DNA from 2 places in the Streptomyces solicathayae genome. Region 1 is predicted to be linked to the other one. Evidence: riboswitches for the same ligand, from Rfam matches in the RefSeq annotation. Region 1 holds a riboswitch; the other holds the start of a gene.
What was found. Region 1 has a riboswitch for glycine ahead of gcvT (glycine cleavage system aminomethyltransferase GcvT). Riboswitches for the same ligand answer to the same signal wherever they lie in the genome.

Region 1 (14,197 bases):
GAAGTAGCCGGCGATGATGCCGAGGACCGTGCCGAGCAGGACCGCGAAGAGTGCCGCCAGGAAGGCGACGAGGAGCGAGATCCGGGCGCCGTAGACGATCCGGCTGAACACGTCGCGGCCGTTGACCGGCTCGACGCCCAGTAGGAAGTCGGAGTTGATGCCGCCGTACGGCTCGATCGGCGTGCCGAACAGCGCATCGATCTGGTCCTCGTGGAACTCGTTCGGCGGGTGGCCGAGCAGGCCGACGATGAGCGGCGCGAAGATCGCGACCAGGATCAGGAAGAACACGACGGCGCCGCCGGCGAGGGCCAGCTTGTCCCTCTTGAGGCGAGTCCAGGCGATCTGCCACGGGGAGCGGCCTTCGATCGCTTTGGCGGGGGCTGCGGCCGCGACGTCGACAGCGGCGGTCTCGGCCGCACTCGTGTCGTGCAGTGGTGCCGTCATCGTGGTGAGGACCCCTCTCGGCCGCGGGTGGACGGCCCTTGCCTCGCCGCGGGTGGCGGCGTAGTGGAACTGCTGGTTGGACGCTCGATCACGCGGTCGAACGCCCGGCGTTCCGGGGAGTCTTCAACGGGCTTGCGATCAGCCGCCAGACCTCAAGGTGAATGTTTGCGCAACTGTGATGCGGTCCGCCCACTTCCGTTATGCGGACGGGGAGATCGGCTCAGCGGACCAACTCGGCCGCTATTCGGCCAGAACGGACAAAAGCTCAACCGTCCTGGTGAGACGGGTGATTGGGGTGAAGCGAGCGACCCGAAGGGTCACTGGGGATAGCCGTAACCGGCGGACCCGCGGGACGGCGCGGCGTGCGCCTCGCGGTCGTAGAACGGGCGCGCGGTGGCCCGCAGCCACATCGTCACGGGGTCGTGGTCGTCCGACATCGCGACCGTGGACACCGGCAGCCCGTCGGGCACGGCGGCCACGGACTGCCGCATCATCGCCCGCACGGACTCGACGGAGGCCGGCGAGGTGTCGTACAGGTCGAGACCGATGGCGAGGTACGGGGAGCCGAGCACCGGCTGCACCCAGGCGCGGCGCAACGAGCGGACGGCGGGGGTGCGGTGCGCGTTCTGCGTGAGCAGGGCGTAGAACTGCGGGATCTCGATGGCCGGCTCGGACAGCCTCAGCGGTCCGGCGGGCATCCGGTCCAGACCGGTGGCGATGCGCCGCAGGTCGGCCCACGGGATGCCGACGCCGCCGCCGGGAGCGTGCGGGTTGAGCCAGATGCCCCAGCGGTCGGGGTAGAGGGCGCGGGCGATGTCCTGGCCGGTGACGACCTCGTGGGCGCGGTTCCAGCCGGAGGCGGCCAGCTCCTGGGCGGAGGTGACGCAGGGCGCGTAGCCGAGGCCGTCGACCTGCATGTTCCCGTACTGGGCGTCGGAGGAGCCGGGCTGCCCGTGCCAGAGCAGCATCCAGACCGGTTCCGCGGCCAGCGCGCCGAGCAGCGCCTCGTAGGCGTCGAAGCGGCCGGGAGCGACCTGGCGCATCAGGTGCTCGACCTGGCCGCCGGCCTGTCCGGTCCGGCCGGCCGCAGCGTCGCGCGACGCACTCACCCTGGGTTCCGCCCCCTCTTCCGTCTGCCGTTCGGTTCCGATTATGCGTACACGCGCTGGTAGAAGGGGCGCACCTTGGCCAGCATCCAGTCGGCCACCGGGTCCTGGGCCACGTCGAGCAGGACGATGTTCACCGGCCAGCGGACCTGGACCCGCCCCAGCGCGCGGCCGAGCGCGTCCAACGGCGCGTCGCGGTCGACGCCGTCGTAGACGGAGAGCTGGACGCCGACGAAGAGCGCCGGCTCGCCGCCCTCGACGCTGGCGAGCACGCGGCGGGCGGTGGTGACGACGCCGAGGGCGTCGAACTCGGCGGCCGCGGCGGAGAGGAAGTCGACCGGGTCGTCCTGCCAGTCGGGTTCGAAGAGCCGGACCCGGCCGCCGCTCGCGGGGCCGTCCAGCGGGGTGCGGCCGGTGCGGCACAGCTCGGCGACGGCGGGCGGGGGCAGCGGGACGCCGACGGTGCCGCCGGGGTTCACGGCGATGCCGAGCTGCGGCGGCAGTCCGCGGGCGAAGTCACGGGCGGGGGCGACGGTGTACGCCATGGGGGCGCCGACGCAGGCGTGGAACTGCTGCTCGGAGCTGAAGACGGGGACGTAGGCCGCGCCGTCGATCTCCACGGTGGGCAGGTCGAGGACGGTGCTGTCGGGGCCGCCGCCCTGCGGCAGGGGCACCCATACCTGGCTGCGCCCGAGGACCTCGACGAGACGGGCTCCGGCGGAGGGGGTGCCGAGCGAGGCGGCGAGCGTCTCTTCCAGCTCGTTGCCCGGCCATGCGATGTCCACGTTCTTCCCCTTCGGCGGAGCGTCCTCGGGGCACCTTAACGTCGCGGACCGTCACCGCGGGCACGGTGCCCCCGATTCGGACGGGGTGACGTAGGCCACCGGCGCGGCGGAGGGAGCCCTTCCGCCGCGCCGCCGGTCGGAGCACCGGTCAGGGCTCGCGGCGGAAGGCGATCCGGCGCAGGGCGGTCGCCGCAGGGCGGTCCAGCAGGGTGGTGGTGGCGCAGCCGGCCGGCGGGTGCGGCGACTGCGCGGCGGCGAGCAGCCGGCCGACCGCGTGGCGGTGCCGGCTGAACGCGTACCCGGAGACACCGCGGCCCCGGTCCCGCTGGCCCTCGCGGGCGGTCTCGGGGGTGACGTCGAGCAGGATCAGGTGCATGGCGCGGCCGCGGCGGCGCGCCGCGCGGGCCAGCCAGCCGCGGACCCAGCCCTGGGTGCCGCAGTCGTGCACGATGAGGCTCTCGCCGGAGCGCAGGGCGCTGCGCAGCCCGGCGTAGTGCGCGATCCGGACCAGCGGGCGGTAGACGGCGTACGGCAGGAAGCGCGGCATCTTCGCCTCCCAGCGCTCACGGACGTCCTGCGAGTCGATGGTGCGGTCCTGCGCAGCACGCCGGATCAGCGTCGACTTCCCGCTGCCGGGCAGCCCGGAGACCACCACCACGTCGCCCTCCCGGAAGGCGAGCACACGAGGGCCGCGGCCCTCCCGCTCGCGCAGATCGCGCAGCACGGGCGTGGCCCCGCGCCGTGCGGCGCGCCGCACACGCTGGGCCGGTAGGCCGGTGTTCGTCGCCATCGCGCCGGTTCGCTGCCACGTCATCGCTTCTCCCCCTGCCGGGTCTTTCGGGACCCTTGCCCATGAAGTGTAAAGAGACGGTAATGAGGCACAAGCGATTTGCCGTTCGGATCCCGCATGCAATGATGTGCGCGCCAAGCGCACACAATCACATACTGGCCGCTCGAAGCCGCGCGGGAGAGTCCCGGGCCGGAACTATCCGGCCGGGCGCCGAAGGAGCAAGACCCTCCCTTGAATCTCTCAGGCCCCGATACCGCGTGGACGAGGCAGATCTGAAAAGCGGGCCGCGTCGTCGCGGCCCCACCCAAGGTGCAAGCCGGGGATGCCCCCGGTGAACCTCTCAGGTTCCATGACAGATGGGGAGGATCCGTCCTCACCCGTCATGTATGTCGTGCCCTGCACGCCACGCCCCTGGGACCCGGGAGCCACCCGATGAGCACTGCCCCCCGTCTGACCGCCCTCGATGCCCTGCATCGTTCGCTGGGCGCGACCATGACCGACTTCGCCGGCTGGGACATGCCGCTGCGGTACGGCAGCGAGCGGGACGAGCACAACGCCGTCCGCACCAAGGCCGGTCTCTTCGACCTCTCGCACATGGGCGAGATCACCGTCACGGGCCCGCAGGCCGTCGAGCTGCTCGACTTCGCCCTGGTCGGCAACATCTCCACGGTCGGTGTCGGCCGCGCGCGCTACACGATGATCTGCCAGGAGGACGGCGGCATCCTCGACGACCTGATCGTGTACCGGCTCCAGGAGCAGGAGTACATGATCGTCGCCAACGCCTCCAACGCGCAGGTCGTGCTGGACGCGGTGACCGAGCGGGCGGCCGGCTTCGACGCCGAGGTGCGTGACGACCGCGACGCGTACGCGCTGATCGCCGTCCAGGGCCCGGAGTCCCCCGGCATCCTGAAGTCGCTGACCGACGCCGACCTGGACGGACTGAAGTACTACGCCGGCCTGCCGGGCACGGTCGCCGGGGTCCCCGCGCTGATCGCCCGTACCGGCTACACCGGCGAGGACGGCTTCGAGCTGTTCCTGAAGCCCGAGCACGCCGAGGGCGTCTGGAAGGCGCTGACCGAGGCCGGCGCGCCGGTCGGCCTGGTGCCGTGCGGCCTGTCCTGCCGCGACACGCTCCGCCTGGAGGCGGGCATGCCGCTGTACGGCCACGAGCTGACCACGTCCCTCACCCCGTTCGACGCGGGTCTGGGCCGGGTCGTGAAGTTCGAGAAGACGACGAACGAGGGCCGCTTCGTCGGCCGCGAGGCGCTGGAGAAGGCCGCCGAGCGCGCCGAGACCGCCCCGCCGCGCAAGCTCGTCGGCCTGATCGCCGAGGGCCGCCGGGTGCCCCGCGCCGGTATGCAGGTCGTCGTGGACGGCCAGGTCGTCGGCGAGATCACCTCCGGCGCCCCGTCCCCGACGCTGGGCAAGCCGATCGCCATGGCGTACGTCGACGCCGCCCACGCCGAGCCGGGCACGGCGGGCGTCGGCGTGGACATCCGCGGCACCCACGAGCCCTACGAGGTCGTGGCGCTGCCGTTCTACAAGCGCCAGAAGTGACACTGAGCACGTCTCGTCCCGCAGTCCCCTCCCCGTTCATCAGCACTCCCCCGCGTACAGGAGAATTCAGGTCATGAGCAACGCCAGCAACCCCACGCACCTGCGCTACAGCAAGGAGCACGAGTGGCTGTCGCCCGCCGAGGACGACGTCGCCACGATCGGTATCACCGAGCACGCGGCGAACGCCCTCGGCGACGTCGTGTACGTCCAGCTCCCCGAGGTCGGCGACACGGTGACCGCGGGCGAGACCTGTGGCGAGCTGGAGTCCACCAAGTCGGTCAGCGACCTGTACTCCCCGGTGACCGGCGAGGTCGTCGCCGCGAACCAGGACGTCGTGGACGACCCGTCGCTGGTGAACACGGCTCCCTTCGAGGGTGGCTGGCTCTTCAAGGTGCGCGTCGCGGAGGAGCCGAAGGACCTGCTCTCCGCCGACGAGTACACCGCGTTCTCCGGCAGCTAAGGACCCCTCCCGATGTCGCTTCTGAACACCCCTCTCCACGAGCTGGACCCGGACGTCGCCGCCGCCGTCGACGCCGAGCTCCACCGCCAGCAGTCCACCCTCGAGATGATCGCCTCGGAGAACTTCGCTCCGGTCGCCGTCATGGAGGCGCAGGGCTCGGTCCTCACCAACAAGTACGCCGAGGGCTACCCCGGCCGCCGGTACTACGGCGGCTGCGAGCACGTCGACGTGGCCGAGCAGATCGCCATCGACCGGATCAAGGACCTGTTCGGCGCCGAGTACGCCAACGTCCAGCCGCACTCCGGTGCCTCGGCGAACCAGGCCGCGCTGTTCGCGATCGCCCAGCCGGGCGACACGATCCTGGGCCTGGACCTGGCGCACGGCGGTCACCTGACCCACGGCATGCGCCTGAACTTCTCCGGCAAGCAGTTCGACGTGGTCGCGTACCACGTCGACGAGGCCGGTCTGGTCGACATGGCCGAGGTCGAGCGCCTGGCCAAGGAGCACCGCCCCAAGGTCATCATCGCCGGCTGGTCCGCGTACCCGCGCCAGCTGGACTTCGCCGAGTTCCGCCGGATCGCGGACGAGGTCGAGGCGTACCTGTGGGTCGACATGGCCCACTTCGCCGGTCTGGTCGCCGCGGGTCTGCACCCGAACCCGGTCGAGTACGCGGACGTGGTCACCTCCACGACCCACAAGACCCTGGGCGGCCCGCGCGGCGGCATCATCCTGGCGAAGAAGGAGTTCGCGAAGAAGCTGAACTCCTCGGTCTTCCCGGGCTTCCAGGGCGGCCCGCTGGAGCACGTGATCGCCGCCAAGGCGGTCTCCTTCAAGGTCGCCGCCTCGGAGGAGTTCAAGGAGCGCCAGCAGCGGACGCTGGACGGCGCCCGCATCCTCGCGGAGCGCCTGACGCAGGCGGACGTGACCGAGCACGGCGTGTCGGTCCTGTCCGGCGGCACGGACGTCCACCTCGTCCTGGTCGACCTGCGCAACAGCGAGCTGGACGGCCAGCAGGCCGAGGACCGTCTCCACGAGGTCGGCATCACGGTCAACCGGAACGCGATCCCGAACGACCCGCGCCCGCCGATGGTCACCTCCGGCCTGCGGATCGGCACCCCGGCCCTGGCCACCCGCGGCTTCCAGGCCGAGGACTTCGCCGAGGTCGCCGACGTGATCGCCGAGACCCTCAAGCCCGGCTTCGACGCCGAGGCGCTGAAGGCCCGGGTCACCGCGCTGGCGGACAAGCACCCTCTGTACCCCGGCCTGAAGTAGTTTCGTACCCTTTTGTTACTGGGTTCGTATGTACGGAACCTGCGGGGCACCGCGCACACTGGACAGTGAGCACGGTGCCCCGCCCCGTGTGGACAACGAAAACGATCTCCCCCTCCCCTCCCCGTATCTCTGCACCACCCCGGCAGACAACGGCGTCTACCAGCCCCACAAGGAGTCCCCCGTGGCCATCTCGGTCTTCGACCTGTTCTCGATCGGCATCGGCCCGTCCAGCTCCCACACGGTGGGCCCGATGCGGGCGGCCCGGATGTTCGCGCGCCGGCTGAAGAACGAGGGGCTGCTGGCCCCGACCGCTTCCATACGCGCGGAGCTGTACGGCTCGCTGGGCGCGACCGGCCACGGCCACGGCACCCCGAAGGCGGTCCTGCTGGGCCTGGAGGGCAACTCTCCGCGCACGGTCGACGTCGAGACGGCGGACGAGCAGGTGGAGCGGATCAAGAGCAGCGGCCATATCAACGTGCTGGGCGCGCACGAGATCCCGTTCGACTTCGACGCGGACCTGATCCTGCACCGCCGCAAGGCGCTGCCGTACCACGCCAACGGCATGACGGTCTTCGCGTACGACGCGGACGGCGCGCTGCTCCTGGAGAAGACGTACTACTCGGTGGGCGGCGGCTTCGTCGTCGACGAGACTGCACTTTCCAACGAGGGGGTCGACGGCCAGAGCCCGATCATCCCGGACGACACGGTCCTGAAGTACCCGTTCCGCACCGGCGACGAGCTCCTCCGCATGGCGAAGGAGACCGGCCTGTCGATCTCCGCGATGATGCTGGAGAACGAGAAGGCCTGGCGCACGGAGGACGAGATCCGGGCCGGCCTGCTGGAGATCTGGCGGGTCATGCAGGCCTGCGTCTCGCGCGGCATGTCCCGCGAGGGCATCCTGCCGGGCGGCCTGAAGGTCCGCCGCCGCGCCTCGGCGCTGGCCCGCAAGCTGCGCTCCGAGGGCGACCCGAAGGCGCACGCGATGGAGTGGATCACCCTCTACGCGATGGCCGTGAACGAGGAGAACGCGGCCGGCGGCCGCGTGGTCACCGCCCCGACGAACGGCGCGGCCGGCATCATCCCGGCGGTCCTGCACTACTACATGAACTTCGTGCCCGGCGCGGACGAGGACGGCGTGGTCCGCTTCCTGCTCGCGGCCGGCGCGGTCGGCATGCTCTTCAAGGAGAACGCCTCGATCTCCGGCGCCGAGGTCGGCTGCCAGGGCGAGGTCGGCTCGGCCTGCTCGATGGCCGCCGGCGCGCTGGCCGAGGTCCTCGGCGGCACCCCGGAGCAGGTGGAGAACGCCGCCGAGATCGGCATGGAGCACAACCTGGGCCTGACCTGCGACCCGGTCGGCGGCCTGGTCCAGATCCCCTGCATCGAGCGCAACGGCATGGCCTCGGTGAAGGCCGTCACGGCGGCGAAGATGTCCATGCGCGGCGACGGCAGCCACCTGGTCTCCCTCGACAAGGTCATCAAGACCATGAAGGAGACGGGCGCCGACATGTCGGTCAAGTACAAGGAGACGGCCCGCGGCGGGCTCGCGGTGAACATCATCGAGTGCTGAGGCCCGGACCGGGCGTCACGCGTACGTCGAGGCCCTCATCCCCCGCCGGATGAGGGCCTCGACGACCAACTCCCTTGGCAGGCAAGGGAAGTGGCTCAGGGTGGCCCTACCCAAGGCGTGACCGTGCGTGCATCATGCGGGGATGGAGATCGCCAAGATGGTGCACACCTACGTGGAGACCTTCGTGTGGCCGGGGGTGGTGCTGACGTTCGTGCTCACCTTCCGGAGCCAATTGCGTGAGCTCTTCTCCCGGATGCGCAGGATCGAGACGCTCGGCGGGTCGGCGGAGTTCGAGGCGCGGATCCGAGAGGTGGCGGAGTTCGCCGAGGAGGTGCAGGAGAGGCACCCGTACGGCGTCGCCCCCGGCCGGCAGCGTCCCCACGTCCGGCCCGCCGCCGTCCCTCCGGCACGGAGCGACGAGCCCGCCCCGGACGAGGAGATGCTGCACCGGCTCGTGCCCGAGCGGATCTCGCCCGAGGACCTGGCCGGGGACCGCAGGATCGATCCGCTGCTCGACGATGCGTTCCGGATGGTGGAGAGCCTGCCGGCCACCGCGATCGTCACGGCGCACGCGCGGATGGAATCCCTGGTCTACATGTTCCTGCGGAACCGGAACGGCGACGCGTCCCCCGTCGAGACGTCCTTGGTGGGCGCCCTGGGGCACCTGGGAGTGTCGGCGCGGACGCTTTCGCTGGCGCAACGGCTGGCCGACCTCGGCGACCAGGTGCGCTACGAGAACACCGGGGTCACCCGGGCGGCGGCGATCCAGTACATCGAATCCTGCACGGTGGTGCTCTCAGAGGTTCGCGGCGCGTACGCCTCCTGAGGGCCGGGGAGCGTCGGCAGGCGATCGTCACCGGGCGTAGGACGCCCGGCGACTCGGAGTGCGCGGGCGTCCCGGTGGCCCGGCATCAGGCCTTGTTGAGGTTCGCCCAGAACTCGTCCCAGGAGAGCTTGCCGTCGCCGTTGCCGTCCTGCGGCCGGATCAGGGCCTCGGCGACGGTCTCGGTGACGTTGAAGTCGCCGAGCTGCGCCATGACGCTCTTGTACTCGGCGGCGGTGATGAAGCCGTCACCGTCCACGTCGTACCGGTCGAATGCCTTGCGTGCCGACTCGATGTCCGCCACTGTCCACCCCTTCTTGGTGCGTCTTCTGACGGGGGTCAGGTTATCGGGCGATATCCGGTGTCCGGCCGCCGGGCCTTGGACGATCATGGAGACATGAGCGACGACGTGGCACGGATCCTGGCGGCGGCGGCGAGCGGGGACTTCCCGCCCCCGGACGGTTCGGCGGTGGTCGTCCCGCAGCCGAACCAGCGGGACGCCGGCGTCCTGGCCTTCACCGCCCACTCGGTGATCTTCACGGACGAGGACCCCGAGTGGGTGCACGCGGCGCTCGCCGCGACGGCGGCAGATCCGCTCGCCGCGTCGATGAACCCGGTCTTCCTGACCGCCCTGCTGGCGAAGACCGGCCGCCGCATGAACACCATCGACCTGCTGACCGTCGCCGACGCGCTGCCGGGCGAGCCCGGCGTGGAGCTGCGCGAGATCGAGGACCTGTCGCATCCGCGGGTGGTGCGGGCCCTGAAGTACCGGGACGACGTCCGGGTCTGGACGGCCGACGGCGGGGTGCTGATCCTCGGCCGGGGTGTCGCGGGCCGCTGGGAGGCCGCGATCGAGGTGGACGAGCACGCCCGGCACCAGGGGCTCGGCCGCGCGCTCGCGCGGGCCGCGCGGCACCTCACGCCGGGCCCGGTGGTGTGGGCCCAGCAGTCCCCGGGCAACGCGCGCAGTGTCCGGACCTTCCAGGCCGCGGGCTACCGCCCGGTGGCCTCCGAGGCCCTGTTCGTCGAGGCCTGACCGGCCCCGTTCATCTTTCCGTAACCCGGAAAGACACTTTCACGCCTCAGGCTGACGAGTTCTCGCCAAACAGAGCGCGATCCACTCGTCACTCTCCGGCGTCGCGGGCTAATTTGCATGCCGTCGTCGCCACACCGGGAGCACTGGGCTCCCAGGGACAAGCGACGCGAGGGCGACACATCAAGTGACTCTCATCGAAGACACGTTCACGGTCCGGCCCTTGACCTCCCTCTGCCGACTCCTCTGGGACGAGGGCGATCACGTACTCATCGGCGTCTCCCCCGGCAACAGCTACTTCAACGCCGGCCGCGTCGCCGAACTGACCCGCTGGGCCACCCGCCGCTTCACCGCCGTCGACTTCGTCTACGCGGACCTGCACGTCGCGGAGCTGTTCGCGGCGCTCGGCCACGCCCCGGAGCACGCGGCCCGGCGCGCCGCGAAGGAACTGAAGGCGGTGCGCCGCCGGGTCCTCGCCGGTGTCGAGGCCGCCGGCCCCCCGGGCGGGGCACGCATCAGGGTGCGGGCCCTGTCGGAGTTCGCCGACGACCCCGCGTACGCCCTGCTGCACCGGCGGGTACGGCACTTCCTCGCCACCGACGCGGAGTTCCGCAAGGGCTGCGACGCGATGGTGGAGGCGTTCCTGTCCGGCAAGGCCGACCCGGCCGGCGGGATCACCGCCTCCCAGCGGACGGCATGCCTCGACTACATCGCCGCAGAGCTGCCGTTCTTCCTGGACACCCCCGGCATCCTCGGGGTGCCCTCCTCGGTGTCCTGCTACCACCAGCTGATCCCGCTGACCGAGCTGCTGTACGCCAAGGGCGGCGGTCTGCGCGCCGCGCGCAACCAGGGCTACGCCGTCGTCCACCCTGCCGACGCGGAAGGAGGGTACGAGCATGACCGCCGAGCCGCTTGAGTTCCCGCTGTCCCGGCGCGGCGACGTGCTGCCCCCGGAGTGCGCCGCGCTGCGCGAGAAGACGCCGGTGGCCCGGGTACGGACGCTGACAGGCGACGAGGCCTGGCTGGTGAGCAGCCACCGGCTGGCCCGCCAGGTCCTGGAGGACGATCGCTTCAGCCTCCCGCACACGGCCTCGCCCGGCGCGCCCCGGCAGTACGCGCTGACGATCCCGCCGGAGGTCGTCGACAACATGGGGAGCATCAACAGCGCCGGTCTGCGCGGCGCGGTGATGAAATCGCTCAATCCGCGCGCCGACGGCCTCACGGACTTCCTGAGGGCCACCGCCGACGACCTGATCGACGACCTGCTGGCGCAGGGGCCGCCGGCGGACTTCCGGGCGGGCTTCGCCGACCCGTTCTCGGCGGCGCTGCACTGCCGGGTGATCGGGGTGCCGTTCGCGGAGTGGCGGCGGCTGATGTCGGGCCTCGACATCGCGTTCATGACGAGCGCGGAGCCCTTCGAGGGGGCCCGGCTCAACTGGTACAAGGACCTCGACCTGATGGTCCGCCACCTCAACGCCCCGGCCGAGGAGAACGCCGGCCTCCTCGGCCGGCTCGCCGCGCTGCGCGAGGAGGACCCGGACTCCACGCATCTGACGGACGAGATGCTGGCGACCGTCGCCGTCTCGCTCTTCGGCGCCGGGGCGGTGTCCACGTCCTCCTTCCTGGTGCTCGCGGTCCTCGCACTGCTCCAGCACCCGGAGCTGATCGGGTATCTGCGGGAGCACCCGGACCGGATGGACCGGGCGGTGGACGAGCTGCTGCGCTGGAACCTGTCGATCGGCGACGGGCTGCCCCGGCTCGCGCTGGACGACGTCGAGCTGGGCGAGGTGGTGGTCCGCAAGGGCGAGTTGGTGCTCGTCCTGGTGGAGGCGGCCAACTTCGACCCGGAGGTGTTCACCGACCCCGAGCGGCTGGACCTGGACCGGGAGCACAATCCACACCTGTCCTTCGGCGCGGGGCGGCACTTCTGCCCGGCCACCGCGCTCGGCCGGGCGCACGCGGCGACGGCCCTCGCGGCGCTGGTGGAGCGGCTGCCGGAGCTGCGGCTCGCGGTGCCGGCGGAGCAGCTGGTGTGGCGCACAGGGTTCATCAAGCGGCTGCCGGAACGGCTGCCGGTGCTGTGGTGAGGCCGCGATGAAGGCCGCGGCGAGGCGCTGACGCACGCGGGGCGGCCCCGGCCGGAGGGCCGGGGCCGCCCCGCCGGCGTCAGCGGAAGACGCCGGTGTGGCCCAGCGAGTACCGGCCCGGCTGCGGGTAGACCGCGAGGCCGTGCGGGCCGCCGCCGACCGGGATCCGGGCGAGCTGCTTCCCGGTGGCGGTGTCGATGGCGTACACCTCGGAGTCGTACCGCCCGGACAGCCAGAGCACCTTGCCGTCGGCCGAGACACCGCCCATGTCCGGGGAGCCGCCGTTCGGCAGGTGCCACTTCTTGGTGAGCTTGTTCTGGGCGAAGTCGAAGACCGAGATGCTGCCCTCGCCCCGGTTGGGGATGTACATCTCCTTCGAGTCGCGGGAGACGTAGAGGCCGTGCGCGCCCTTGCCCGTGGGCAGCAGGGTCGGCGTGGTGAACTTCTCGCCGTCGAGCACCCACATGCCGTGGGCCATCATGTCGGCGATGTAGAAGGTCTTGCCGTCCGGGGAGATCTTCACGTCCTGCGGCATCGCGCCCTGGAAGGGCAGCTTCTGCTGGCCGATCACCTCCATCTTCTCGGTGTCGACCTTCAGCAGTTCGCCGGAGAACTCGCAGGACACGACGAAGTACCGGCCGTCGGCGGAGAAGTCGGCGTGGTTGACGCCGTAGCAGGAGACCGGGACGGTCTTCTTCCGCTCCATGGTGTGCGGATCGCGGAAGACCAGCTCACGGTCCATGGAGGCCATGACGATGGCGTACTTGCCGTTCGGCGTGAAGTAGAGGTTGTACGGGTCGTGCACCTCGACGGCCTTGCCCGCGACGCCGGTGGCCGGGTCGATCGGGGTGAGCGTGTGGCCGCGGTTGTTGTTGACCCACAGGGTCTTCATGTCCCAGGACGGCACGACGTGCTGGGGCTGGACGCCGACCGGGATCGTCTCGATGACCTTGTACGTCGCCGGGTCGATGACCGAGACCGTGTTGGAGTTGGTGTTGGGCACGTAGACCCGGGACGGGAAGCCCTTGACCACCGGGGAGAGCTGGTTCGGCCGGTCGGCCGCGTAGACGTCCTTCGGGTCGAGGACCGGCGGCATGCCCGCCAGCCCGGCCGGGGCGGTCGCGGGCTTCGGCACCGCGGGCGGCGGGGCGGCCTTGCCGCGGCCGCTCGGGCCCCGGCCGTCGTCGCTGCCGCAGCCCGCGAGGGCGGTGAGCAGGCCGGCGGCGAGCAGCGCGGAGGCGCGCCGGGTGAACCGGGCCAGCGCGGGACGAGGGGTGGTGGGCAGGGGGCGGGACGTGGTGTGAGGAGGCATCAGGTCAGCAGCTCCGTGGTGGTCACCGCGCGCAGTCCGCGGCGGTCGAGGTCGGCGAGGAGGGCGGGCAGCGCGGCGACCGTGTCCGCGTAGCCGAGGTGCAGGCTCACCACGGATCCGTTGCGGATCGGCCCGGTGACGTTGCGGACGACGGCCGGTGCGCCGGGCGAGGTGAAGTCGAGGGAGTCGACCTCGTAACCGAGGACGTGCGGGTAGCCGGCCCGCGCGGCGGCCCGCTGGACGTGCGGGAGCGCGTGCGGGGCGCGGGAGGGGCGGAACCAGGTGCCGATGGAGCCGGTGAGCCGGCGCAGCCGCTGCGCGCAGGCGTTGATCTCGGCGTACGCCTGCGCTTCGGTCATGGCGTTGATGTCGACGTGGCGCTGGGTGTGGTTGCCGAGGTCGTGGCCGCCGTCGAGGATCCGCCGGGCCAGGTCGGGATACCGGTCGAGCCAGTCGCCGACGGCGAGGACGGTGAGCCGGGCGCCGGCCCGCTCGGCCGCGGTGAGCAGGGCGCGGGCGACGGCGGGGTCGCCCTGGCCGTGGAAGGTGAGGGCGACCCGCGCCCGGTCGCGGGGGCCGTGGTCGATCTCGGTGGGACGGCCGGGGAACCGGCGCGGGAGCGGCGCGGCGGCGGGCTCGGCGGGCGCGGCCGCGGACGGGGGGTCCGCGGGGCGTCGGTCCGTACCGCAGGCGGCGGTGACGGCTCCCGCGAGGGCGGCGGCCGCACCCGCCCGCAGGGCGCCACGGCGGTCGGTCGGAGTCACCCGCTCATTAAAAGGCTGGTATGCCCGAAAGGTAATGATTGAGCCAATTCAGGACGTTTGCCGTCGCCGACCCTCCCGGGGCACCAAAGGGCGGCTTCGTCGAAACAATCAATGAACGCCATACTTATTCATCGTTTACAAGGCAGGTGCTCTATGTCACCAATGATTCACTGGTCAACTGTCCGGATTTGACCTGA
Region 2 (14,197 bases), 4.2 Mb from region 1:
GCCGCCATCCGGCGTCACGTGTTCCGGGCGTGAGGCCGATGAGTACCGAGGAGAACCCCCAGGGGACGCCCGAGGACACCCCCTCGGAGACGCCCGAGGAGACGCCGGCGCAGGCCGCCGAGGCATCGAAGCCGGAGCAGACCGGTCGCCAGCGGCTGGCCGCCGGGCTGTGGCCGCCGCGATTCAGCCGCGCCCAACTCGTCGTGGCCCTGCTGCTGTTCGTGCTCGGTCTGGGTCTGGCGATCCAGGTCCGTTCGACGAGTGACAACAGCGCGCTGCGCGGGGCGCGGCAGGAGGACCTGGTCCGCATCCTCGACGAGCTGGACGACCGCACCCAGCGTCTCGAGGACGAGAAGACCCGCCTGGAGAGCCAGCGCTCCGAGCTGGAGAGCAGCTCCGACCAGGCGGAGGAGGCCCGCAAGCAGACGCTCGAGAAGGAGCGGCAGCTCGGCATCCTGGCCGGCACGGTCGCCGCGCAGGGGCCGGGGATCACGCTGACGGTCACGGACGGTGCCGGCTCGGTCGAGTCGGACATGCTGCTGGACGCGATCCAGGAGCTGCGTGCGGCGGGCGCCGAGGCGATCCAGGTCAACGACGTCCGGGTGGTGGCGGACAGCTACTTCTCCGGCGGGGACGGCGACATAGAGGTCGACGGCAAGAAGATCGACGCTCCGTACCGGTTCAAGGTCATCGGCAAGCCGGAGGACCTGGAGCCGGCGCTGAACATTCCCGGCGGTGTGGTGCAGACGCTGGAGAAGGAGCAGGCCACCGCCACGGTGACCCGCTCGAACAAGATCGTCGTGGATGCCTTGCGACCGGCGGAGCGGCCTGACTACGCTCGGTCGTCATCGCAGTGAGGCAGGGGTGCATGGGGGCCGGGGGACAAGGACGTGACGTTGCGGGGGGTCGCCGCATCACAAGCAGGGTGCGTGGTGGAAACTGTCCGGAGGATACGGACGTTGTGAAAGTGTCCGGGTCGGCAGGTGTGTTCAGTCAGGGTTCGTCCTGCCCCACGGGCGGGTCTGTTTCGGTCAAGGGGAATCGCCCGTGAAGTTGTTTGCGAAGTTGTTCGGCAAGAGCGCACGCGAGGACGGCGGCAACGCCAAGCACCGCGCGCCGCGCCAGGCCCAGAGCGGGGAGCAGGAGGCCGAGCGCCCTCTCTTCCGCGACGAGGTCGGTGCGCAGGGCGGTGACATTCCGGGCGGACAGGGCGCGTCTTCTGTTGACCCTGCCGGTCCCGGCCGCATAGGTTTCGGAGAACCATCAACCTCAAGTGCGGGTGGAGGGTTTGCCCCCGACCCGTATGCGACCCACGCCTCCGCGGGGCAGCCGCGGCAGGAGGATGCGTCCATGCCGGTGTGTACGAGGTGCGGCCACCGCAATGCCGCGGACAGTCGGTTCTGCTCCAACTGCGGGGCGCCGCTGCGTGGTGCCCCGGCCGAGCGTCCGTCGGAGACGACGTCCACGATCTCGATCTCGGGCCTGGAGGCGTACGACGCCGAGGTCACGGGCCAGACGCAGCTTCCGTCGCTGTCGCCCGAGGCGCAGGCCGCGGTCGACGCCCTGCCGGCCGGTTCGGCGCTCCTGGTGGTGCGCCGCGGTCCGAACTCGGGCAGCCGGTTCCTGCTGGACGGTGAGCTGACCACGGCCGGCCGCCACCCGCAGAGCGACATCTTCCTCGACGACATCACCGTGTCGCGTCACCACGTCGAGTTCCGTCGGCAGCCCGACGGCGGCTTCACCGTGAGCGACGTCGGCAGCCTCAACGGCACGTACCTCAACCGTGAGCCGATCGAGACGGCGATCCGGCTCAACAACGGCGACGAGGTCCAGATCGGCAAGTACCGGCTGGTGTTCTACTCCAGCCAGCGGGGCGTGTGACCCCTCCGGGAACCCTTCAGGGAAGGTCCATGCTGCGAACACCGACGGGCGGTGCCGGTCACGGCACCGCCACCGCGGGCGACCGGCTGGTCAGCATCGGGACGGTGCTGAACCAGCTGCGCGACGAGTTTCCCGAAGTGACCATCTCCAAGATCCGGTTTCTGGAGGCCGAGGGGCTCGTCGAGCCGCAGCGGACGGCCTCCGGCTACCGCAAGTTCAGCCCGCAGGACGTGGAGCGGCTCGCCCAGATCCTGCGGATGCAGCGTGACCACTACCTGCCGCTCAAGGTGATCCGCGAGCATCTCGACGCGCTCGCCCGGGGCGAGCAGGTCAAACTGCCCTCCCCGAGTCCGCAGCGGGACCTGCTGGACGGAGCCTGGGACCCGGAGCAGGACCGGCCGACGGCGGCGCGGATCGGCCGGGCCGAGCTGCTGGCCGCCGCGGAGGTCACCGAGGCGGAGCTCGCCGAGTGGGAGTCGTACGGGCTCCTCGTTCCGGGGGCCGAGGGCGGCTATGACGCGGAGGCGGTCACCGTCGCCAGACTTGTCGCGGATCTGGGGAGATTCGGTTTGGAACCGCGGCACCTCCGGGCGGTGAAGGCGGCCGCGGATCGCGAGGCCGGACTGGTCGAACAGATGGTCGCACCGCTGCGCCGGCACCGGAATCCGCAGACCAGAGCACATGCGGAGGCCACCGCGAAGGAGCTGGCGGGCCTCTCCGTACGGCTTCACGCGGCACTGGTCCAGACCGCGCTGGGGCTCCGGCTGCCGTGATCTTGGAGGGGCCCGACTATCCAAACCGGTCGGGCACGTCCTAGGGTTGCTGTGTGAACGAGCTCGACGTTGTGGGTGTCCGGGTGGAAATGCCCTCGAACCAGCCGATCGTGCTCCTGCGTGAAGTGGGAGGCGACCGGTACCTCCCCATTTGGATCGGCCCCGGGGAGGCGACCGCGATCGCCTTCGCCCAGCAGGGCATGGCTCCGGCGAGGCCGCTGACGCACGACCTCTTCAAGGACGTCCTGGAGGCGGTGGGCCAGGAGCTCACCGAGGTCCGGATCACCGACCTCCGTGAAGGCGTCTTCTACGCGGAGCTGGTCTTCGCCAGTGGTGTCGAGGTGAGCGCGCGGCCGTCCGACGCGATAGCGCTGGCGCTGCGCACGGGAACGCCGATCTACGGCAGCGACGGCGTCCTGGACGACGCCGGCATCGCGATTCCGGACGAGCAGGAGGACGAGGTGGAGAAGTTCCGCGAGTTCCTCGACCAGATCTCTCCCGAGGATTTCGGCACGAACAGCCAGTGACGGCGGCCGGCCGGCGACCGTCCGGCCGGCTCCGCCGACCTTCGTCCCTCGGGGCGCTTTCAGCGCATTCGAGAAGCCTTTCCCGGCGAGGGACACGGGAAACCACTCTCAGGGTGATTATCACTCGGCGTGCCGAGTGTGGCGATCGTTGACGCACCCCGAGTGACTGCCTACCGTCGAGTGGGCAGGTCAAGGACGGAGGGTCGGCGTGATGAGCAGCGGCGACGGCACGGCAGGGGGCGCTCTCGGACGCACTCCGGGAGACGGCGGGCTGTACCCGCTCCAGGAGGGCGCGGCCGGCACGGGCACCGACATCGGAACCGACACCATCGGATACCGGGGGCCGACCGCGTGCGCGGCGGCCGGCATCACGTACCGGCAGCTGGACTACTGGGCGCGCACCGGGCTTGTGGAGCCCAGCGTCCGGCCCGCGTACGGCTCGGGGACGCAGCGGCTCTACAGCTTTCGCGACGTCGTCGTCCTGAAGATCGTCAAGCGCTTCCTGGACACCGGTGTCGCGCTGCAGAACATCCGTGCAGCGGTGCAGCACCTTCGGGCCCGGGGTTTCCGGGATCTCGAGCGCATGACGCTGATGAGCGACGGCGCGACCGTGTACGAGTGCTCCTCGCCCGACGAGGTGGTGAACCTGCTCCAGGGCGGGCAGGGCGTCTTCGGGATCGCGGTGGGCGTGGTGTGGCGGGACGTCGAGGCGGCGTTGTCGCAGCTGCACGGCGAACGCGTGGACACCGGCGAGACGCTGATCGGACACAACCCGAGCGACGAGCTGGCGCGCCGCCGGCGCGACCGGGCGGTCTGAGCCGGTGACACCCTGAGGGACTCGCACGTCAGTGCGGGTCCCATTGTCAGTGGCGTAGGGCAGCATCGGAGTCGTGAGAGCCGCGCCGACGATCCTGCATCTGGACATGGATGCGTTCTTCGCCGCCGCAGAGCAGGCGGCGAAGCCCAGCCTGCGCGGCAAACCGGTGGTGGTCGGCGGGCTGGGGCCGCGCGGGGTCGTCGCGACGGCCTCGTACGAGGCCCGGCGGTTCGGGGTGCACTCGGCGATGCCGATGGCGCAGGCGCGCCGGCTCGCGCCGAACGCGGCGTATCTGGTGCCCCGGTTCTCGTTGTACCGGTCGGTCAGCGAGCAGGTCATGGAACTCCTCGGCCGGCTGTCGCCGCTGGTCGAGCCGCTGAGCCTGGACGAGGCCTTCGTGGACCTGGAGGCCGGGGGTACGGCCTGGGACGCGGCGAGCGCGCGGGAGGCCGGTGAGCGGCTGCGCAGGGACATTCTCGGTACCACGGGGCTCACGGGGTCGGTGGGGCTGGCGGGGTCGAAGATGATCGCGAAGATCGCCTCGGAGGAGGCCAAGCCGGACGGCCTGGTGCTGATCGAGCCGGGCACGGAGCGCGAGCTGCTGGGGCCGAAGTCCGTACGGATCATCCCGGGGGTCGGGCCGGCCACCGGCGAGCACCTGCGGCGGGCGGGCATGACGACGGTCGCGGACCTGGTGGCGGCCGGCGAGGACGAGCTCGTACGGCTGCTGGGGCGGGCGCACGGGACCTCGCTGCACCGGATGGCCCAGGGCCACGACGACCGGCCCGTGGTGGCCGAGCGGGATGCCAAGTCGGTGTCCGTGGAGGACACCTTCGACGTGGACCTGCACGACCGGGTGCGGATCCGGACCGAGGTGGAACGGCTCGCGGAGCGGTGCGTGGCGCGGCTGCGGGCCTCGGGGCACTCCGGGCGGACGATCGTGCTCAAGGTGCGCCGGTTCGACTTCTCGACGCTCACCCGGTCGGAGACGCTGCGGGGGCCCACGGACGACCACGTCGTCGTACGGGAGGCGGCGGCCAGGCTCCTGGAGGGCGTGGACACCACGGGCGGGGTGCGGCTGCTCGGCGTCGGGGTGAGCGGGCTCGCGGACTACACCCAGGAGGACCTGTTCGCGCAGGCGGGGGCGGCGGAGGCCGCGGAGGAGGCCGACGTGGAGCAGTCCGCCGACGCGTCGGCCGCTCCCACGCCGGAGCCGCCCGCGGAACGGCGGTGGGCGGCCGGGCAGGACGTCCGGCACGCGGAGTACGGCCCCGGGTGGGTGCAGGGGAGCGGGGTCGGACGGGTCACCGTCCGCTTCGAGGTACCGGGGTCGACGGTTCCGGGGCGGGTGCGGACCTTCTTCGTCGACGATCCGGATCTGGAGCGGTCCGAACCGCTGCCGCTGGTGCCGGGCGGGCAGGCGTAGGGGACGTGCCCGGCCTCCGGCCGGTTCCGCGGGCCCCACCCCGATCCGGCCGCCGGCCTCGGCCCGGCCCCGATCCTCCGCTCTGCCCCCTCAGGCCTCGTCCTGGCCGGCCAGCCGACCGAAGTCGCGGACCTCGTGGGGCGCGGGCGGCAGGCTGATGCTGTAGTGGCGGTAGAGCTGGAGCTCCTGCTCCGGCGAGAGGTGGCGGCCCACGCCGAAGTCCGGGGCCTCCTTGATCAGCGCCCGCTCGTACGGGACGTGCAGGCCGTCGCCGGCCAGTTCGCTGGGCTCCAGCGGGACGAACGCGTCCCGGCTGAACAGGCCCGTGCGGACGGCGGCCCACTCCGGGACACCCGTCGCGTCGTCCAGGTACACCTCGTCCACGGTTCCGATCTTGTGTCCGTTGCGGTCGTACGCCTTGCGGCCGATCAGGCTGCGCGGATCGATATCGGTCTGCACGGTCCCTCCACATGGTCGCAACTGCTCTCCAACCACTACGAAAGTGCACAACCGAGATATCGGCCACTTGAGCGATCTGGCGACGCAAGCGCGCTGGTAGGCTGGCTGTGGCTGTCGACCCCGCGCGGGAGAGTCTCCGGGGAATCCTCAGAATCCTCACGGAGACGCCGAAGGAGCAAATCCTCCCCGGAATCTCTCAGGCACCCGTACCGCGCGGACGAGGTCACTCTGGAAAGCAGAGCGGAAGCCCGACGGCACCCGCTCTCACCGACGGTGAAAGCCGGCCCGCCCCCACGCGGTGCCGGTGAAGCTCTCAGGTTGAGATGACAGAGGGGGAGGCCGTCCGGGCACCCGCGCCGTGGTGCCCCTTCAGGGTCGTGACAGACCAGGAGGCCTCCGCCATGACCGCCAACCGCCCCCCGCTCTCCGTTCTCGAACAGGGCATCCCCTTCGAGCAGCGGCACATCGGGCCCGACGCCGAAGCCCGGGCCAAGATGCTCGCGCAGGTCGGATACGGCTCCCTCGACGAGCTCACCGCCGCCGCGGTGCCGGACGTGATCAAGAGCGCCGAGGCCCTGGGCCTGCCGGCCGCCCGCACCGAGGCCGAGGTCCTGGCCGAGCTGCGCGAGCTGGCCGACCGCAACCAGGTCCTCGCCCCGATGATCGGCCTCGGCTACTACGGCACCTTCACGCCGCCGGTCATCCTGCGCAACGTCATGGAGAACCCCGCCTGGTACACGGCGTACACGCCGTACCAGCCGGAGATCTCGCAGGGCCGCCTGGAGGCGCTGCTCAACTTCCAGACCATGGTCGCCGACCTCACGGGTCTGCCCACCTCCGGCGCCTCGCTGCTCGACGAGGGCACCGCCGCCGCCGAGGCCATGTCGCTCTCCCGCCGCGTCGGCAAGGTCAAGAACGGCGTCTTCCTGGTCGACGCCGACGCCCTGCCGCAGACCGTCGCCGTGATCGAGACCCGCGCCGAGCCGACCGGTGTCGAGGTCGTCGTCGCGGACCTCTCCGCCGGCATCCCCGCCGAGATCGCCGAGCGCGGCGTCTTCGGCGTGCTGCTCCAGTACCCGGGTGCCTCCGGCGCCGTCCGGGACATCAAGCCGGTCATCGACCAGGCCCACGAGCTCGGCGCGATCGTCACCGTCGCCGCCGACCTGCTCGCCCTCACCCTGCTCACCTCGCCCGGCGAGCTCGGCGCCGACATCGCCGTCGGCACCACCCAGCGCTTCGGCGTCCCGATGGGCTTCGGCGGCCCGCACGCCGGCTACATGGCCGTCCAGGACAAGCACGCCCGGTCGCTGCCCGGCCGCCTCGTCGGCGTCTCCGTGGACGCCGACGGCAACCGCGCGTACCGCCTGGCCCTGCAGACCCGCGAGCAGCACATCCGCCGCGAGAAGGCCACCAGCAACATCTGTACCGCGCAGGTGCTGCTCGCCGTCATGGCGGGCATGTACGCCGTCTACCACGGTCCCGACGGCCTGAAGACGATCGCGCAGCGCACCCACCGCTATGCGGCGATCCTCGCCGCGGGCCTGAAGGCCGGTGGCGTGGAGCTCACCACCGGTGCCTTCTTCGACACCCTCACCGCCCGCGTCCCGGGCAAGGCGGACGAGGTCGTCGCCGCCGCCCGCGAGGCAGGCGTCAACCTGTACCGCGCCGACGCGGACCACGTCTCGATCTCCTGCGACGAGACCACCGGCCGCGCGCAGCTCGCCGCCGTCTGGAGCGCCTTCGGCGTCGCCGGCGACGTCGAGGCCCTCGACGCCGTCACCGAGGACGCGCTGCCCGTCGACGCGCTCCGCTCCGACGTGTACCTGACCCACCCGGTCTTCCACGCGCACCGCTCCGAGACCGCGATGCTGCGCTACCTGCGCAAGCTCGCCGACCGCGACTACGCGCTCGACCGCGGCATGATCCCGCTCGGCTCCTGCACGATGAAGCTGAACGCGACCACCGAGATGGAGCCGGTGACCTGGCCCGAGTTCGGCCAGATCCACCCGTTCGCGCCGGTCGAGCAGGCGCAGGGCTACCTCACGCTCATCACCGAGCTGGAGGAGCGCCTCGCCGAGGTCACCGGGTACGACAAGGTGTCCATCCAGCCCAACGCCGGTTCGCAGGGCGAGCTGGCCGGTCTGCTGGCCGTCCGCGCCTACCACCGCGCCAACGGCGACGAGCAGCGCACGGTGTGCCTCATCCCGTCCTCCGCGCACGGCACCAACGCCGCCTCCGCGGTGATGGCCGGCATGAAGGTCGTCGTCGTCAAGACCGCCGACGACGGCGAGGTCGACGTCGAGGACCTGCGCGCCAAGATCGCCCAGTACCGCGACGAGCTGTCCGTGCTGATGATCACCTACCCGTCCACGCACGGTGTCTTCGAGGAGCACGTCGCCGATATCTGCGCCGAGGTCCACGAGGCCGGCGGCCAGGTGTACGTCGACGGCGCCAACCTCAACGCGCTGGTCGGTCTCGCCAAGCCGGGTCACTTCGGCGGCGACGTCTCGCACCTCAACCTGCACAAGACCTTCTGCATCCCGCACGGCGGCGGCGGCCCGGGCGTCGGCCCGGTCGGCGTCCGTGCGCACCTCGCCCCGTACCTCCCGAACCACCCGCTCCAGCCGACCGCCGGCCCGGAGACGGGCGTCGGCCCGATCTCGGCCGCCCCGTGGGGCTCGGCCGGCATCCTGCCGATCTCCTGGTCGTACGTCCGCCTGATGGGCGGCGAGGGCCTCAAGCGCGCCACCCAGGTCGCGGTGCTCGCGGCGAACTACATCGCCAAGCGCCTGGAGCCGCACTACCCGGTGCTCTACACCGGCCCGGCCGGGCTGGTCGCGCACGAGTGCATCGTCGACATCCGCCCGCTGGCCAAGGCCACCGGCGTCAGCGTCGACGACATCGCCAAGCGCCTGATCGACTACGGCTTCCACGCGCCGACCATGTCGTTCCCGGTCGCCGGCACGCTGATGATCGAGCCGACCGAGTCCGAGGACCTCACCGAGCTCGACCGCTTCTGCGACACGATGATCGCGATCCGCGCCGAGATCGAGAAGGTCGCCTCGGGCGAGTGGCCCGCCGACGACAACCCGCTCGTCAACGCGCCGCACACCGCGGCCGCGCTGGGCGGCGAGTGGAACCACGCTTACAGCCGCGACGTGGCCGCCTTCCCGGCCGGTGTCTCGGCCGCGGACAAGTACTGGCCGCCGGTGCGCCGCATCGACGGTGCCTTCGGTGACCGCAACCTGGTCTGCTCCTGCCCGCCGCTGGACGAGTACGACAACTGAGCATGAGTGAAGGGCCGGTCCGGAGATCCTCTCCGGGCCGGCCCTTCGTCGTGTGCGTGCCCGTGCGCGGTGTGCCGGGCGGCCCCCTCAGGCCGCCTTGGCCACCTGCCCGGCCGTCAACGGCCGGTGCGGCGCGATGATCTGGCCGTCCGGCAGCAGCTCACCGGTGTCCTCGAAGAGCAGGACCCCGTTGCACAGGAGGCTCCAGCCCTGCTCCGGGTGGTGAGCCACCAGGCGGGCCGCCTCCCGATCGGCGGAGTCGGCGGTGGGACAGGCGGGCTGATGCTGGCACATGGATGGGTTCTTTCGCTGCGTGGTGGTGAGTGTCCTGCGGCTCGATGCGGTGTTCATGGCCGCCCCCCGTGGTCGGTTCGGTCCGGTCCCAGTCTTCCCCTACGGACGTCGATCCGCAGGGATTTCGCGGCAGCTGTTCCTATTGCAAGAAGACGTATCACCCGCCCGGGCGGTTCAACTCAACTGCACGGTCTCTTCGGGTGGTTCGCAGTGGTCCCGGCGGGCTAGTCCGTACGGGCCATCCGGGCGCACAACTGTGCCCCGCGGCCGGGGCGGCCGCGGGGCGGGGGTTCGGACGGGGTCCGAGGCGGGGCGTGGGATGCCGGTCCTGGCGGCTCAGGCCGCGGGGGCCGGGGTGCCGAACAGCGGTGCGGGCGCCAGGCGCAGGGTCAGGACGGGCAGCAGATCGGCGACGCGGTGCGGCCGGTGGGCGGCGATGCCGGGGGGCGCGGGCGCCAGGGGGATGAGCAGGTCGGCCGGGTCGGGGGCGCCGTCGGCCCCGTCGGCCTCGGTGTCGCCGTGCAGCCAGAGGGTCAGCATGTACAGCTCGGGGACGGAGAGCAGCCGCGGCTGGTACGTCCCGGGCAGCGAGTCCGCCTGGAGCAGGGCGCGTTCGGTGGCGGCGAGGTAGGGGCCCTCGAAGAAGTGCGAGAAGGCCCAGCCGTCGGGCGTGAGGAGGGTGTCTCCGGCCGCGACGGCGCGTTCGGGGCCGCGGATCAGGAACCGCCAGCCGGCGAGCCGGGTGCGCGGGGTGCCTGCGGGCGGGGCGACCTGGTCCCGTACGTCCAGTACGTGTACGGGCAGAGGGAGTTCGGGGCTCAGCGGTCCCTGGGCGGACCGCAGGGAGGGAGTTCGTGCTTCGCGGACGGCGGTGGGGGAACCGAGGGCCGCGAGGACACTGCGCAGGGCCGGCGCGGGAGCCGGGGAGGGCTGAAGCATGATGGGTCGCCTCTCGCTCAAGAGACAAGGGTGATGCGGGCAGTCGCGGACGGCGCTGTCGGCTGCGGGACATGAGACATGACCGGGCGCCGACTCTCTCTGCCTCGTCCGCGGAGTTTATACGACGCCTGTTCACACAGTGTTTCCGCTAGCCGCGCTCGATATTCCGGGCAAGGCGCAATCAGGCCTTGTTCTCAAGGCGATTCAACGCCCTTTCGCCGAACGCGGGTCCGCTGCCTGCGACTTCTCCGTCGCGACGGACGGCCGAATGGGACCGGTGCCGGATTACGCGCGGGGTGCGGAATATGCATGGTGCTTCGTGCCCGGGGTAAGTGCCGGACGGCTCGACGTTCACAGCCTACCGTCCGATCGGTTCTCGCGCAGGCGTTATGGATCAGTCAGTCGGGGCATTATCGTCCGTGACGCGAGCGACTTCAGCCGCGGGCCGCGCACTCGAGGAGGGACCCTCCGATGGGGGAGAAGGTCGTGGCAGACGGGTTCGACCTGTCCGATCGGCAGAAATACCGAAGGAAGTTGCAGCAGTGCCTGGCGGGACTGGCGCGACTGCTGGCGGAGAAGAGGTTCGATCGGCCGAGGAATCTGATGGGGCTGGAGATCGAGCTGAATCTCGCCGGCGCCGACGGCATGCCCCGCATGATGAATGCCGAGGTCCTCGAGCGCATCGCCAGCCGCGATTTCCAGACGGAACTCGGCATGTTCAACCTCGAGGTGAACATCGCCCCGCACCGGCTCGGCGGACGCGTCTTCGATCAACTGGCGGAGGAACTCCGGGCCGGTCTGGGATATGCCGACCGCAAGGCCCGGGAAGTGGACGCCGGCGTTCTCATGATCGGAATTCTTCCGACGCTGGAACAGCGTGACATGGTCACCGGGAACCTCTCCGCCGTGGACCGTTACCTGCTTCTCAACGATCAGATCGTGGCCGCCCGGGGCGAGGACTTCGCGCTGGACATAGAGGGGGTGGAGCGGCTGCGCTGCAGTACCTCCTCGATCGCCTCCGAAGCGGCCTGTACGTCCGTGCAGTTGCACCTCCAGGTCACCCCCGCGCGGTTCGCCGCGGTGTGGAACGCGGCGCAGGCGGCGGCGGCGGTCCAGGTCGCCGTGGGGGCCAACGCGCCGTTCCTGTTCGGGCGCGAGTTGTGGCGGGAGTCGCGGCCACCGCTGTTCCAGCAGGCGATCGACACCCGGCCGCCGGAGCTCCAGGCGCAGGGGGTGCGTCCGCGGACCTGGTTCGGGGAGCGCTGGGTGGACTCGGCGTACGACCTCTTCGAGGAGAACCTGCGGTACTTCCCGCCGCTGCTGCCGCTGATGGACGACGAGGATCCGCTCCGGGTCCTGGACGAGGGCGGCGTGCCGTCGCTGCAGGAGCTGGTGCTGCACAACGGGACGGTCTACCGCTGGAACCGGCCGGTGTACGGGCTCGTGGACGGCGTGCCGCACCTGCGGGTGGAGAACAGGGTGCTGCCGGCCGGGCCGACGGTCGAGGACGTGGTCGCCAACGCGGCGTTCTACTACGGCCTGGTCCGCGCGCTCGCCGACGACCCGCGTCCGGTCTGGAAGCGGCTGTCCTTCGCCGACGCGGCCGACAACTTCGACACGGCCTGCCGGTACGGGGTCGAGGCGGAGCTGCGCTGGCCACGGCCGGGCAGGGGCGGCGGTGTCGCGACCGTACCGGCCGTGAAGCTCGTACGGGACGAACTGCTGCCGCTCGCCGCGGCCGGGCTCGACGCGTGGCAGATCGACCCGGCCGACCGCGACCACTACCTCGGCATCGTCGAGGAGCGCTGCCGGCGGCGGACCAACGGCGCGGCCTGGCAGGCCGAAACGTTCCACCGGGCGCGGGCGGCGGGGCTCGGCCGGCAGGAGGCGCTCGCCGCGATGACCCGCCGCTACACCGAGCTGATGCACACCGGTGAACCGGTGCACACCTGGCCGGTGGGACTCGGCGGCCAGGGCGCGTCGGGCGGATCGGAGCCGCGCGGAGCCTAGGGCGCGTTCGCCGCGGCCCGGGCGGTGTCGCCCGCGGTCATGATGGCCTTCAGGATCACCACCTGGATCTCCGCAGGGTCGCTCACCTGGTAGCCCGCGCCGCCCGTCGTCCTGGCGATCTCGTGGATGTCGTCGCGGTCGGCGTCCGGGCCGACCGCGATCGCGATCAGCGGGACGGGGCGCTGCGGGTCGGCGAGTGCCTGGAGGCGCGAGATCAGGGCGGCGCGGCCGATGCTCGCCTGGTCCTGGTTCGACCCGTCCGTCAGGATCACCACCGCGTTGAACTTGCCGGGCACGTACCCCTTCTGGGCCTCCTGCCAGGCCGCGAGCGTGGTGTCGTACAGCCCGGTGGCCCCGCCGGGCACGGGGGCGAGCCGCGCGAAGGCCGCGTTCAGCCGGGCGCGGTGGGTGGTGCCGCCGCGGACGGGGCTCCCGAGTTCGGCGGTCGGCACCAGTCGGCGGTAGTCGCGGTCGCCGTCGAGCGTGGTGGCGAAGTCCCACAGCCCGACCTCGTCCTCCGCCGTGAACTGGCGGAGCGCCTGGATCAGCGAGGCCTTGGTGACGTCCATCCGCGACTGCCCGTCCCGCCCCGGCACAGGCGCCGCCATCGAGCCGGACGCGTCCACGACGGTGGTCAGCCGGGCGCTCTGGACGGTGATGGTCCACATGCCCAGGGTCTGCGCGATCAGCTCGGAGGACGGCCGGCCCGCGGGCCCGGCGGAGGCCTGCGCGTACGGCTGCGGCGCCTGCCCGCCCGCGGTGCGGACCAGGGAGTCGGTCGCGGCGGCGGGGGCGTCGGCGGTGCGGAACCCGTGCTTCTGCAGCACGTCGAGCGCGTCGCGATTGCCGAGCAGGCCCATGAACCGCACCGCCGCCCGGCTCTGGTCGGTGGACTGCCTCCGCTCGTCGACGAGGTGGTACGGGTAGTCCAGCCGCGGCACCCCGTCGCTGGGGTAGAGGAGCCGCAGGTCCTTGTCGTCGGAGGTCTTCCGGTTGTGCGTGAAGGCGGCCTGTTCGGAGAGGAACACGGCGTCGTTGCGGTCCGCACGGGACGCGTCCGCCGGGTCGAGGGCGAGGGTGCGCGGCACCGCGCCGTCGGTGTCGCTGGTCCGGGCGGAGAGGGCCTTCGCGGTGGCGGCGATCCGGGTGTCGCTCTCCGGGCCCCGGGTGGACACGGATATTCCGGCGAGCGCCAGCAGGCCGGTGGCGCTGCGCGCCGGGTCCGCCGAGCCGAGCCGCAGCTTGCCGGGCTCGCCGGCCAGGGCGGCGAGCTGCGCCCAGGAGTGGGTGCGGGACGGCCAGCCGAGGGTGCGGGCGGCGGCCGGCGCGGTGGCGAGCGTGACGGGGGAGGAGGCCACGCCGCCCGCGGAGAGCAGTGGCACGCCGTCCCCGCTGCCCTTGGCGCGCTCGGTCCACACGGAGGAGTCGGCGATCCACACGTCGAAGTCGGGCGTGTTCCGCGCGGTCGCCAGCGAGGTGGCCACCACGGAGTTCTCGCGGGCGGTCACCCGCACGTCCAGGCAGTTGCCGTCGGAGGTGACGCGCTGCGCGCGGAGGTCGTCGGCGATCTCCCGGAGCGCCGGGGCGATGTCGGGGGAGGCGACGACGTCGAGGCGGCCGCCCGCGTCGTCGCAGTCGGGCCCGGTGGAGAGCAGTCCGTTGCGGGCGGCGAGGCCGACGCCGCCGGCGACGGCCAGGACGAGCACGGTGGCGAGCGCGACGGTGCGGCGGCGCAGCCGCCCACCGCCCGCGCCGTCCCCTCCTCCGGTTCCGCCGGTCTGTCC

Region 2: another riboswitch for glycine. It lies ahead of gcvP (aminomethyl-transferring glycine dehydrogenase); the one in region 1 lies ahead of gcvT (glycine cleavage system aminomethyltransferase GcvT).

The regions. Positions count from the first base shown of each region.
Region 1 is NZ_CP137573.1:2,528,201-2,542,397, forward strand. It holds gene R2D22_RS11305 (ABC transporter permease) at 1-444, opposite strand, end outside; gene R2D22_RS11310 (enhanced serine sensitivity protein SseB C-terminal domain-containing protein) at 762-1,553, opposite strand; gene R2D22_RS11315 (enhanced serine sensitivity protein SseB) at 1,595-2,335, opposite strand; gene R2D22_RS11320 (AAA family ATPase) at 2,484-3,149, opposite strand; glycine riboswitch at 3,290-3,391, shown strand; gene gcvT (glycine cleavage system aminomethyltransferase GcvT) at 3,558-4,682, shown strand; gene gcvH (glycine cleavage system protein GcvH) at 4,756-5,142, shown strand; gene glyA (serine hydroxymethyltransferase) at 5,155-6,414, shown strand; gene R2D22_RS11340 (L-serine ammonia-lyase) at 6,596-7,981, shown strand; gene R2D22_RS11345 (hypothetical protein) at 8,124-8,807, shown strand; gene R2D22_RS11350 (EF-hand domain-containing protein) at 8,893-9,108, opposite strand; gene R2D22_RS11355 (GNAT family N-acetyltransferase) at 9,202-9,840, shown strand; gene R2D22_RS11360 (tRNA-dependent cyclodipeptide synthase) at 10,025-10,753, shown strand; gene R2D22_RS11365 (cytochrome P450) at 10,734-11,924, shown strand; gene R2D22_RS11370 (YncE family protein) at 12,004-13,236, opposite strand; gene R2D22_RS11375 (polysaccharide deacetylase family protein) at 13,236-14,000, opposite strand.
Region 2 is NZ_CP137573.1:6,738,434-6,752,630, forward strand. It holds gene R2D22_RS31210 (small basic family protein) at 1-33, shown strand, start outside; gene R2D22_RS31215 (DUF881 domain-containing protein) at 39-857, shown strand; gene R2D22_RS31220 (FHA domain-containing protein) at 940-1,881, shown strand; gene ftsR (transcriptional regulator FtsR) at 1,911-2,654, shown strand; gene R2D22_RS31230 (bifunctional nuclease family protein) at 2,708-3,181, shown strand; gene R2D22_RS31235 (MerR family transcriptional regulator) at 3,393-3,998, shown strand; gene R2D22_RS31240 (DNA polymerase IV) at 4,072-5,424, shown strand; gene R2D22_RS31245 (PRC-barrel domain-containing protein) at 5,515-5,883, opposite strand; glycine riboswitch at 5,999-6,105, shown strand; gene gcvP (aminomethyl-transferring glycine dehydrogenase) at 6,285-9,170, shown strand; gene R2D22_RS31255 (DUF5999 family protein) at 9,258-9,464, opposite strand; gene R2D22_RS31260 (hypothetical protein) at 9,801-10,403, opposite strand; gene R2D22_RS31265 (glutamate-cysteine ligase family protein) at 10,875-12,413, shown strand; gene R2D22_RS31270 (substrate-binding domain-containing protein) at 12,410-14,197, opposite strand, start outside.